DNA from 4 places in the Ornithinibacillus jepli genome. Region 1 is predicted to be linked to each of the others. Evidence: riboswitches for the same ligand, from Rfam matches in the RefSeq annotation. Region 1 holds a riboswitch; each other region holds the start of a gene.
What was found. Region 1 has a riboswitch for cyclic di-GMP ahead of AB1K81_RS07670 (competence type IV pilus major pilin ComGC). Riboswitches for the same ligand answer to the same signal wherever they lie in the genome.

Region 1 (3,210 bases):
TTACTTGACTTGCCTCATCTTCTTTTAATTCCTGTTTTTCTTCATATACCTCATTACTCATGTATCTTGTAAATATCGCTTTGTCTAGACGATAAGTAGTTAATGACAATGCATCTAAATTCCAGTGAATATGTAAAACTCCATCAGCCTTTTCTTGACGATTTTTGTAATAATACCTATAAACTGATGGTGAAGTAAGGTCTACTGCCTTAGACTTAAGACCTGCTTCCTTAAAAGCACCTTCAAACTCGATAATTTTCTCTTTTGGATATGCAAATAGAAGCAAATTTCTCTTTTCGTCTTCCTCTTCCAAAAATTCAATAGCGATAGAAGGGTCTTCAAATGGCAAATAGATACTAGTACCTAACTGAGTTTTAACGTAACTAACCGCTTCATTCATAGTTAATGTAACAGGTATTTGCAGCTGACGAATCACTACCGTATCATCTGGAACACAAAAGTAAATATTACTTCCACTCCATTTGTGAGATTTGACAAGCTTCTTTACTATTTTTACAAGAGCAACTCTTGACTCTACTCTTCCGTCTTTCATTACCCCAATAGGCAACTCTTCTTCTCCAAATGTAAGGGAAGTATTTTTGGCATTTTTATAGTATGTATAACGTAATGCTCGGTTTGAAATCACAATATTGACTCTATTTTTCTTAAATAATCCCATTGTTTCACCTGCCATTAGAGGATATTAAAATACCAGTTAATTAATTGATCACCATAAAAATATGTAATGACTGTTGCAATGACGATATAAGGACCAAATGGAACAGGTTGTTTACGCTCAATAACTTTTAGTAAAAGCATAAGAACCCCTACTACTGAACCAATAATACAGGAAAGGAAAAAGGCAAGTAAAACATGTTTCACCCCTAATACAATTCCTAATACCCCAAACAGTTTCATATCACCAGCACCCATTCCCCCATGACTTACTAGAATTATAATCGCAATAATTGAAGTACCGATGAACGCTCCAACTATGGACGACCACCATGGGGTAAGAGGTTCGATTATTCGTAGGATAATAAATATAGGTAAAAAGAAAAGAAGTACTTTATTCGGGATTAGCATGTACTTTATATCCGTAACTAAGACAATAACTAACATAGAACATAACAGTAGCGAAATCATTAATTCTATAGACAATCCAAAAGTAAGGTAACTTAAAACAAACAAAAATCCTGTAGCTAATTCTGTTATCGGATAAAGTATCGATATCTTCTCACCACAGCGCTTACATTTACCTAGTAAAAATATGTATGAAAAAACAGGGATAAGTTCATACCACGATAAAGAATGCTTACAGCCTGGACACATCGACCTTCCTTCTGTAAAAGATTCATGTATAGGGACCCGCAAGCCGACTACATTGTAAAACGAACCAAAAATCAGTCCAAAAATTAAAAAGAAAATAGTAAATAGTATTTCCAACTGAAACTCTCCTATTTTAGGTAACTTTTCATAATATATATTAAACAAACGCCCTGCAGATTTCATGCATGGGCGTTGTTAAAATAATTTTTTCGATATATTTTTTCATCATTAAGAAGTTGGTTCACCAGAATAAACATAGTTTTTATCAACTGTTCCGGCATAAGGATCATCTGTACCAGGAATTACAGGTTCATCCTCTAAATACCCCGCATTCTTTAATTCAGTTACTGATAAAACTCCATCATCGTTATCATCAACTAGATCCCAGTCCCCAGCAATGTCTGCTAATCTTGCAGCATTTTCAATCAATTTAACACTAGCAGCACGAGAATCTTCTTGGGCATTCTTAATCACATTCCCAACACTAGGAATAGCAATCGCTAAAATAACACCTAATATAACAATTACTGCTAACAACTCTACCAATGTAAAGCCTTTTTCCTTCTTCATTACTTTCTTTAAATAGTTCCTCATGTTTATTCCCCACCTTTTATAAATATCATTTTATAAACAGTGTAGGACGGTTGCACTACTCACTCTTAGCTATCCAAGTGCCCAAATAAAGATAGCTCTTCATCGTACCCTACATAAGTCCTAGATTAATTATACGTCATCAGTTTCTTTTTTTCTACAAAATATATTGCTTGTCTGATAAAAATCGAGTAAAAAATATATTATACTAACCCTTACTTAATTGACTATTTATAACTCAAAAATTACCTAAACCATTTTTAATCCATTGCGATAACCAATACCTCCATCCATGCTTATTATCCCTGGTGGACTGTTATCATGAATCATTACGTCGACTTTTTAAAGTTATCACTGAATGGTTTCAAACAATGAAAACATCGGAATTACCACAGCTGTTATGATACTTCCTACAATAATGGTTAAAATAATAATCATTATTGGTTCAATTAATGTTTTAATGCGACTTGATAGCTGTTCTACTTCTTCTTCATAAAATTCTGCGGCTTTCAGTAACATTTTATCTAAAGTACCTGTTTTTTCACCGATTTGAATCATTTGTATGATTAATGCCGGAAACGCCCAATGCCCCTCCATCGGCTTTGTAATGGATTCTCCTACTTCTAAAGCTCTTCTAGAATCTCCAAGTACTCTATTTATCACTCGATTTCCCACCACTCTTTCCGTGATTTCAATTGAACGTAAAATAGGTACTGCACTATTTACTAGTGTACTCAATGTTTGTGTCATACGAACTAAAGCACTTTTATGGACTAAAGTTCCTAGAAAAGGGAATTTCATTTTTATAATATCCACACGATACGCAAATTCTTCCCTTTGCAGGAAGTACTTATAAAGTATACTCCCGATAGTAATCAGTAATATGAATACCCACCAGTAACTTGCTAACCAATCACTTAAATTTAAAATAAACTGTGTAAACGGAGGAATATCTCCACCAAACGAATTTAACATTCCTATAAACCGGGGAACAACAAAAATTAATAAAAATCCCGTAAGAAATAATGTTACAATACCAACAATACTAGGATAAATTAAAGCCGAAATAACTTTTTGGCGGTTTCGATACTCTTTTTCAAAGTAATCTGCCATTTCATTAAGAATTTCGTCTAGCTTACCACTTGCCTCGCCAGCACGAATCATATTGATTAACAAAGGTGGGAAAATTTTAGGATGTCTTTCTACTGATTTCGATAATGCTTGTCCTTTTTCAAGTTGTTTTTCAATATCGGTTAAAGCATTTTTTAATACTATACTTTCAGACTGTTT
Region 2 (3,210 bases), on a different contig from region 1:
GCACTTGATGTAGAACTAGTTGAAGGTGCGAATGAGTTAGTTGCCCATACGTTAATTAATGGAGAACTAGCGAAGATTTCTGAACCTATTACGGTTACACTGGATTCACATGCTCCTGAGCTTACCGTAATAAGTCCAGTTGATGGAGATACGACAAATCGTGAAACAGTTACAGTTGAAGGAATGGTTTCGGATGAGTATATTGATTTTGTTACTGTAAATGGTCAACAAGCTGATGTATCAGAAGATGGTACGTTCTCTAAACGAATTCTTCTAGATGAGGGAGAAAATACCATTGAGGTTGTAGCACAAGACCTTGCTGGGAACGTATCGTCTGAGCTAATTACACTTGATGCCGATTATACTGCTCCTGAAATTACGAACCTAACACCAAGCGAGGATGTCCATCTTCAAGTTGGTGAGAGTGTAAGAATTGAATTTGATGCCGAACCTGGCTTAAGAGCAACGTTTTCCATTTTGTTGCCATTAACGAACCTAAACGGGGTAGTTTCCTATAATCCAATTGAACTTCCGATGATGGAAACAACACCTGGTCATTATGTTGGTTATTGGACTGTACCGAGCAACGTACTGGCGGAAGGTGCAGTTATCGAAGTAAAAGTAAGTGACCGCTTCGGTAACGAAACTCGCATGCAAGCAGATGGTAGACTATTTATTACTGATTCTTCTAATGTTGAAGATACTAAAGGTAATAACGGTAAGGGAAAAGGCAGTGGAAATGGTAATACAGGTAAAGGTCAAGAGAAAGAAAAAGTAAAGAATGGTAATTCAGCAGGAAGTAATTAAATAACATTGAAAGGTACTAACATCCATGTTAGTGCCTTTCTTTTTTTAATATATCATTCTTCCATAAATTACACACATAGGTCTAGTATTTTTTAGTTGCTATTTATACTAGATATAGGTTACGATAATCAAGGAAGTTAATTTTCAACTGAAAAAGGCAAACTATCTGAAAGGATAGGACGCAAAGCTAAGGGTCTAAGGTCGAAAGGCTATGATCGCCTGGTTGCCAAAATGGATTGAATGATATTTTGGCTATTCTATTCGAATAGTCTTTTTTAATGGAGTAATTCATATTTGGCAATTTCTACCATTTTTTAAACGTTAATAATTTGATGGGAGAAGTGGCTATGTGTAACATAACAATAATTAAAGAAAAAGATTTAGTACGGGATATAATAGTAGAAAAACTAGAAGAAAATCTACCAGAACATAGTTGGACTGCACTAGATTCAAATCAATTTCAAAAAAAAGAAAATTTTATTCAAAGTGACCTGGTCATTATTGATCTGAATACCAATATTAATATTCAAGCAGCAATTGATAACTTTATAGAGCAAAATATCCGAGTAGCAATTTGGGCATCTGATTTAGATGATAATTTGTTACGAGAGCTTTTCCGTTATGGATTGCATGGATATTTTTATAATGGTATGGAGTTAAGTGAACTTATTTTTGCTACGAAATCGATGTTAAATGATCAGCAGTATATACATCCGAAACTATCAACGGTATTACTAGATGATTATGTTAAATTGACTAGAAACAAGCCGATTAGACCAGCTGGAATTTTAACAGAGCAAGAATGGAAGGTTTTAGAAGAGCTTGGTAAAGGTTTAAACAATTGCAGTATTGCTAAGGAACTATATATCTCAACTAGAACGGTAAACAATCACGTTAGTTCTATTTTAAAAAAACTGCATGTTTCAGACCGTACAAATGCAGTGATTAAAGCGATTAAAAATAATTGGATAACATTATAAAACTAAATGGGTCAGACCTTCTTTTTGGAGGTCCTGACCCTTTTTGGATGAGGGACAAATCTCTCATCCTATTTTTTTTTGCATAAATATGGGAGGTAGCGCGTACTATTTAAAAGAATAGTCTGAAAAATAATATTCACAATGAAAATTGTTACCTAGATTTATTTAACTTAGTTTAAAGGGGGGGAAAGGTTTGCGGAATTTTCGGTTTGCAAGTATGTTGATTATTTTCTTCAGTATGCTTATGGTGTTAGTTGCCTGTGGAGGTGGGGGTAAAAATATTGCGATTGGTCCACCAGCAAGTGAAACGAATACGGTTTCAAAATTAATATTAGAAGCATATGGACTTGAGGAAGGAGATTATACCGCATTCCAGGAAAGTTTTGGGGATGCTGCTAATGGGGTACAGGATGGAAACATAGACATCTCCATTGGGATTTTGGGGCTTCCAGCTGGTAGTATTGAGAGTTTACAAGCTTCTGCTGGTGATGTACGAATGCTTGAATTATCCGATGAAGCAATAGCTTACATTGAAGAGAACAGTGGCTATAAGCGCCACACGATTCCACAAGATATGTATGATTTTCTAGATAGTGATGTAGAGACAGTTACAGCATATGCAATTTTAATGGCGAATACGAATACGATTAGTGAGGAACTAGGATATCAATTAGCAAAAATAATGGTAGAAAACTCAAGTGAAATTACCCATGCCCAAGGTGTCCAAATGACATTAGAAAACGCATTAAAAGGAGAGGAAGGGTTACCAATTCATCCCGGTGCAGCACGTTATTATAAAGAACAAGGATTAGAGTTTGATAATCCTATTGCTGAGCTAAATATTACAGAAGAAAAAGCTGATCTCATATTAGGTACTGGTAGTTCGGGTGGTACATACTATCCACTTGGTGGCGAAATGGCGACTGTTTGGAATAATAATATTGATGGAATTAACGTAACGAATACGGAAACAGGTGCATCTTTACAAAACTTAGCCGACATACGAGATGGGAACCAGGACATTGGGATGACCGTTCACGTTCCGGCACTTGATGCTGTTAACGGAACAGGCGAATTTGAAGGAGCTAAAGTGGAAAACGTTGCCTTTATCGGTCATATTTATCCAGAAGTTGTGCAAATCGTCACTCGAGAAACAACAGGAATTGAAAGCTTAGATGATTTGAAATAGCCGTTGAAATAGTTAATGAAACATCAGTAAAGGGATCATGGATTCGCCATTTGATCCCTTTCTTCCTATTTTACAGTGAAAGGAAGTGAAATTATGATAGATAAACAGCAAATGACGCAAGAAGAAATCACTGCTCAAAAGATTCTAGAAAAATATGATAAGGAAAGCAATTACCGATTTAATATAGGCAAGTGGGCTTGGGTTGTGACATTCTTAGGTGTCGCGCTAACAATA
Region 3 (3,210 bases), on a different contig from region 1:
CTAATCGAATGGTTTCGGAGTCTGAGCGTCTTTTCATGTTATAAATAAACTCAGATCCAACAGAATTAGGTGAAATCTCGCTGTCTGTGCAGGAGAAAATCAACGTTAAATTTGTGTTCTCTAACACTTCTGTACATAAATAATTAAACGTATCAATCGTAAAATCATCAGCAAGATGTATATTATCAATAATCATGACTGCAGGATGATTTTGTATACTTTCATTTACAAACCCAGCAATTCTATTTAAAAGGCGATATTTCATATTTTGCTCATTCGTATAATTAAGCGAGCTAGCATAATTTTTATCCATTAATTCAGGAAAATACTTCATTAATTCCGTTTTATATTTTTCAACGATACTATTATCTGTTTCCATTATTAATTTTCGTAAAATATCTATCCACATTTCTTTACTATCCGCGGAAGCGTTATTTAGGCTAAAACTAGAATAGACACTAGCTTTACTCAAATCTAATAAAAAATTTATTTCTTGAAGAAAACGTGTTTTACCTACACCACTAGCACCTTGTACAAAAAAGATTCGCTTACCTGGTTGGTAGGAAATCATTTTGTCATAGGCTTTCACTATTTCCTCAATATGCTCATCTCTACCAACAAGCTTTGTATATAGATTTAACCCATCAAATTCTTCCTTATTAATAATGGAATAGTTTGTTTCTAGTGCGTTGTTAAGGTCCACGATTAATTCATACAAATTCTGATAGCTATACTCATTATCTGTATTTAATAGGTTTTCAAGAACAGGAATTATTTTTGTTATATTTGGGTCTGTTGTTTCCTTAAGTAAGGCTAATTCCTTTCTAGGATCGTTTAAAGATGGTTTTTTTGTCAGCATAGCTAATAAGATTACACCTAAAGAATAGATATCCGACTCTTCATCTTCCGGCATACCCGCTAATACTTTTGGATAGATGTAGGCAGAGTCTTCAAGTTGCTCTCTATGGGTTAATCTTTCCATCTGAACAGTAGCAATATCTTTAAGTAATACTTGATAATCTCCATCTTCTACCTTCAGTTGAATAGAATGACGATTAAGTGAACTATAAATAAAACCTTTAGAATGAAGATAATAAACAGCCGTGCTTATTTTAATAAAGCATTCTATTATTTCTTTAAAGTTCATTTCATATGTCACATGGAACAGATCTTTGGTACCGACGATATAATCTGAAGTAAAAAAGTACTGTGGGTCTGCTTGTAGTTTATTATCGATATAGGAAACAGTATTAAAACTATAATTTTTAATAATTGCTTTACTAGTTAAACTTTTAATTTCAAGAAAACGATTAATAAAGAAGTCAATAATAGACTTCGGCAAATATTCAGTATTTAGTAAGTTTAATAGAATAATTCTATTTTCGTTACGCATATCATATGCAGAGTAAACCATGACATGCCTTTCTTGTTTCAATAGTTCTTTTAGCCTATATCTATTATTAATGATTTCCATTACCTTCACTCCACTTAAAAATCATTCTCATTTATATACGGATCGTTACCATAGATTAGTTAGTAAACCTTGGGAGTATGTATACTTTACCTTATTATTTTCCACCATAATAAAAAGCTATTCATATATGTGAATAGCCAAAAAACCGTTTTTGGTAGCCAGGCGATCATCGTTTTTTCAACATTAGACCCTAAGCTTTGCGTCCTATCCTTTCGAATAGTTTGCCTTTTTCAACATTCTTGTTATTCAGTTACTATTACTTATTACCTATTTTACACCAATTCAATAATAATTCAATAATTTGACAAAATAAATATTTAATGTTTCGTAAAATTATAAATTTAACATAAAATTCTAGTTCTATATACCCTATTTACTATTGAGTAAAACTTTTTTATATAAAATAAAAAAACAAACCTATCTAGTAGATTTGTTTTTTATTTATACTTAGATATTCCCGCTAGAAGAATAACAGTCCTATTGAAATTGGAATAAAGCTCCATAATAGTACCATGACGCAGAAGCCCATAATGTCACGGACTTTTAGCCCAGCTATAGCTAGTAATGGCAATGCCCAGAAAGGTTGGATCATGTTTGTCCATGCGTCCCCCCAAGCAACAGCCATAGCTGTTTTGGCAGTATCTGCTCCAAGTTGTGTAGCGGCTTCCATCATAATCGGACCTTGGATTGCCCACTGTCCACCACCAGATGGGATGAAGAAATTCAAAATACCAGCACTGATGAAGCTTAACCATGGTAATGTATATTCATTTGAAATATCAACGAAGAACAAGGATAATTGTTCAGACAATCCAGAACTAGACATCATACCCATAATCCCTGCATAGAACGGGAATTGAATAATAATCCCTCCCGCATTTTTCACAGCACCAGACACACTATTCAAGAAATTACGCGGTGTTCCATGGAATAAAATCCCTAAAAATAAGAATATAAAGTTTACTATATTTAAATTTAAATCAAATCCATTTTCCACAAAATGATAAATAACAAATGCTAATCCTAGTAAACTAATTAATAGTGATATGATTCTACTATTTTCCAAACGTTCTGCTGGAGTTGTTGCTTCTTTTGTTTCTAGCACTTCTTCATCAATTTCCATTGCTTTAGCCTGTAATGCTAATAATTCAGGATCAATTTGTCCTACCTTTTTAGCTGACTTCATCAATATTCTATTTAGCAATGGGAGCGATAATAATAAGGAAACGACAATAAAAATATTTGGAGCACCAAATAAAGTTTCCGTAACCGGTACTATACCAACTTTTTCTATTACTATATTTTTATCTCCTGCAATCTCTAGTGGAATTGAACCTGACAGTCCTCCATGCCAAAGTAAAAAGCCACTATATGCACTTGCCATTAGTAGGCGATAATCTGCTGAAGGTACACGTTTTGCGACGTGAATCGCTAGTAATGCCCCTACTACTAGACCGAACCCATAGTTGATTAAACAGGCAATGGATGCTACAAGTGTTACAAGTAATACTGCTTGTCCAGGAGAATTAGCTAATTTACTAATCTTTCCTAAAAACTTTTTTACTATCGGACTATTAGCAAGGATATATCCTGTCACGACTATGAGAGACATTTGCATGGCGAACTGTAATAATCCCCAGAAGCCACCGCCCCAGTACTCTACCATTTTAACTGGTGAGCTACCTGTAAATATCAAACCAAGTATAAACACAACGAACGTTAGGATAATTGCAAAT
Region 4 (3,210 bases), 1.4 Mb from region 1:
GTAGCAAAACAGTTAGAGAATAGTATTTTTACAAGTCCAAGAGTTGTCCTAACCCACTCAAGGATTTTTATTGAACATATTTTACAGAAAGTAATGGAGATGGAAAAGCTTCCTACCATTCGTAAGGGGATGCTTATGGATCAAATTAATATACTCGATGAGAAAGGTTATCTTACTGAGGAAATTCGAGATTCTCTTCATTATGTGAGAATGCAAGGGAATCAGGCTGCACATGATCCGAGGAAATTTCGTTATTCTGAAGCTTTATTATGCTGGGAAGCAATTTACATCATTGTAAAATGGTATGTGGAAGTCTATGCTTCTCATAATATCGAAGTTCCGGAATATCAGGACCCGTCTCCACGGAATCAACAAACGTTTGACATACAAGAGCTTGTATTTAAATTAGATGCGTTAGAAGCACGATTATCCGCTGCTTTTACTAAACGTGAAGGGGAAGAGGTAGGGAGAAATACTATTGTAATAGATGAAAAAATTACTGATACTCTCCCTGGAAATACTTCAATTCGTATTATTTCTTATAAGAGTGACTCAATTGAAATTCCGTATTTCCTTCGTGATGCATTTCTACTTCCACAACGTTTTCCAAGGTCAGAAACGTTTTTAATTAGGCTTGGTGCTGAGCAGCATGGAAGAATTATGAGTGAGCTTCCGAGTAACTTAGAAGGACTTTCCAAACATGTGAAACGGTTCTCGGAGAAGAATGAAGGACAATTTTTTGAAGAGCTGAAAATATTTATTGAGGAAGAGAAGATTCGTAGACAGATAGCAACCGATCGTCCCGGAGACCTATTCTTCTTTTTCAAGACGGATTACATTGTTGTAACAGAGGAGTTATCCTTAATTCCTTTAACAGAAAGGCATTTTACTGGTATTCCAAATCTATTAAGACAAATGCAGGAGGACCAGATTGAAAGAGTCGGTCAATTGCCGATGGAATTACTTATATTAGCAAAATATGATCGTGTAGGTATAGGGACGGTTGAAAGGTTATTTGAGCAGTTGAAGGAAATGCAAGGGGTGTAGGAAGGGGATTAGCTCTCCTTCCCTATTCTTTGGAACGGTAAGGTATCAGAGGGAATAATTCTATATACCCCTAAAAAAGGAATTATATAACAAAAAAATAATTCTACTAATTTAGTATGTTATGTTGTATATTTATAGAATAAATGATGAACGAAGATATCATCCGTTCCTCATTTGAAAAAGGCAAATCTATTGAAAGATAGAGACGCAAAGTTACAGACCTAAAGTTCTAGAAACTATGGTGGCTGAACCGCTGAAGAATGGAGAATGATGACCAATATAAGTCTAATTCTATATTCTTCCAATATCTTACTATATTTGGAGGGATTTTTTATGTTTACATTTAGTAAAAACTTTAGAAACGTATTTGTTTCCAGTGTTGTTGCAACGACTTTTGCAATTACTTTAGGAGTTGGCCCGGCTTTAGCCGAGGAAGGAACGGAAACAGAAGTAGAGGATATTGTTTCACAAGAAGAAGATACGAGTACAACTGAAACCGAGGTGATGGATCCTAATGCTGAGGATGAAGTAATAGAAGAAGCTGTTAAGGAAGAAACGGAAACAGATGAAGCTTCAGAGGAAGAGAAAGAAACTCTAGATGAAGAAGAGTCTCCATCCCTAATTCCTGGTGATTTCTTCTACTTCTTTAAAACACTTCGTGAAAACGTTCAGCTTGCATTAACATTTGATGAAGTGAAAGAAGCGGAATTACTTGCACAATTTGCTGAAGAAAGAATAAAAGAAGCTCAAGTTTTAATTGAGGATGGTCAAACTGACTTAGCACAAGAAATTCTTCAAAAGGCAATTGAGCAACAAGAACAAGCATTAGCAACCTATGAAGAAGCTTCTGAAACAGAAGATGTTGAAGATGAAGTAGAGGAATCTACTAATGAAGAGGTTGTTGAAGATGAAACAGTTGATCCAATTCGTGCTGAATTAGAAGAGAAAATGGCATCCAATTTACTTGCTTTAACTGCAGTACTTGAAAAGATTGAGAATCCTCAAGCTAAAGAATCAATACAAAAGAATATCGTGAAAGCACAAGAAAAGCTAGAGAAGAAAATCAATAAAAAACTGGCAAAACTTCAAGAAAAAGAATTAAAGGCTGACAAGAAACTTGCTGAGATTGATGAGAAATTAGAAGCTGGTGAAATTGATGAAAATGAATACCAAGAAGAACTTGCTGAATTAAATAAAGAGTTAGCCGAAGAGCAAAAAGAGCTTCTGGAAGAAGTAAATGAAGAGGCAGAAGAGACTATAAAGGATGTAAGTGAAAAAGGGAAAGAAATAGAGGAAAAGCATCAAGAACTGTCTGATCGTGATAAGGATAAAGCAGAGCAGGCACGTGAAAAGGCAGAAGAAAAGAAACGTGAAGAATTGAAGAAACAAGAAGAGAAGACAAAGGAAGCTGAAAAAAAGAAATGTGAAGAATTGAAGAAGCAAGCAGAAAAAGAAAAAGAAGAAGCAAAAAAGGCTGAAGAAAAACAACGTCAAGAAGCTGAAAAACAGCGTGAAGAGGCAAAAAAACGCTCAGAAAAAGTAGATAAAGAAACGGAAGACAAGCAAGAAAAAGCAGAAAAAGAGCGTGAAGAAGAAAGTGATGAATAGATAGAATAATTGAACCATTAGGGGGAGTGGATTATAATCTACTCCTCTTTTTTTATATTGAGAGCAATTCATTACGAATTTGGTAGATCCGGTAGATCCAAGACACTAGAAATATTTTATCCATTCTATAAAAACGGTAAATAACTAGTAACAAATATTATGGTGCTTTTCTTTCCAGACATGATAAAGGATTGAATTGAATATATATCGTGTAAAGGAGGGGATTCTAATTGCTATAAAAATTTTATTTTTTGGTGATCCTGGTATTGATGATTCACTAGCGCTAATGTATAGCCTTATTGATCCAACTTTTGAAATTGTTGGGGTAGTGACCAGTTATGGAAATGTGACCAAAGACCAAGCAACTGCAAATGCTGCCTATCTATTACAATTAGCAGGGAAGCATAATGTTCCAATAATTCCTGGTGCTTCGCAACCAGTACAGCAAGAAGTGGTGACGTTCTATCCTGAAATTCATGGAGAAGGAATCGGTCCAATTAAACCTCCAACTAATATTCAATATCAGATTTATCCCTTTGATACAATTCGGTTCAT

Region 2: linked by a shared signal. The riboswitch ahead of AB1K81_RS13275 (helix-turn-helix transcriptional regulator) and the one ahead of AB1K81_RS07670 (competence type IV pilus major pilin ComGC) in region 1 are both predicted to bind cyclic di-GMP.
Region 3: linked by a shared signal. The riboswitch ahead of AB1K81_RS12340 (diguanylate cyclase) and the one ahead of AB1K81_RS07670 (competence type IV pilus major pilin ComGC) in region 1 are both predicted to bind cyclic di-GMP.
Region 4: linked by a shared signal. The riboswitch ahead of AB1K81_RS00285 (DUF5667 domain-containing protein) and the one ahead of AB1K81_RS07670 (competence type IV pilus major pilin ComGC) in region 1 are both predicted to bind cyclic di-GMP.

What each region holds. Positions count from the first base shown of each region.
Region 1 covers NZ_JBFEGG010000001.1:1,467,648-1,470,857, forward strand. Annotated here, with positions in the region: gene pilM (type IV pilus biogenesis protein PilM) at 1-679, opposite strand, end outside; gene AB1K81_RS07665 (prepilin peptidase) at 694-1,446, opposite strand; gene AB1K81_RS07670 (competence type IV pilus major pilin ComGC) at 1,558-1,923, opposite strand; cyclic di-GMP riboswitch class II at 1,959-2,042, opposite strand; gene AB1K81_RS07675 (type II secretion system F family protein) at 2,272-3,210, opposite strand, start outside.
Region 2 covers NZ_JBFEGG010000003.1:307,956-311,165, forward strand. Annotated here, with positions in the region: gene AB1K81_RS13270 (S8 family serine peptidase) at 1-807, shown strand, start outside; cyclic di-GMP riboswitch class I at 954-1,038, shown strand; gene AB1K81_RS13275 (helix-turn-helix transcriptional regulator) at 1,155-1,787, shown strand; gene AB1K81_RS13280 (TAXI family TRAP transporter solute-binding subunit) at 1,981-2,976, shown strand; gene AB1K81_RS13285 (TRAP transporter permease) at 3,070-3,210, shown strand, end outside.
Region 3 covers NZ_JBFEGG010000003.1:99,018-102,227, reverse strand. Annotated here, with positions in the region: gene AB1K81_RS12340 (diguanylate cyclase) at 1-1,474, opposite strand, end outside; cyclic di-GMP riboswitch class I at 1,625-1,710, opposite strand; gene AB1K81_RS12335 (short-chain fatty acid transporter) at 1,935-3,210, opposite strand, start outside.
Region 4 covers NZ_JBFEGG010000001.1:57,252-60,461, forward strand. Annotated here, with positions in the region: gene AB1K81_RS00280 (DUF4145 domain-containing protein) at 1-1,047, shown strand, start outside; cyclic di-GMP riboswitch class I at 1,220-1,305, shown strand; gene AB1K81_RS00285 (DUF5667 domain-containing protein) at 1,381-2,655, shown strand; gene AB1K81_RS00290 (nucleoside hydrolase) at 2,852-3,210, shown strand, end outside.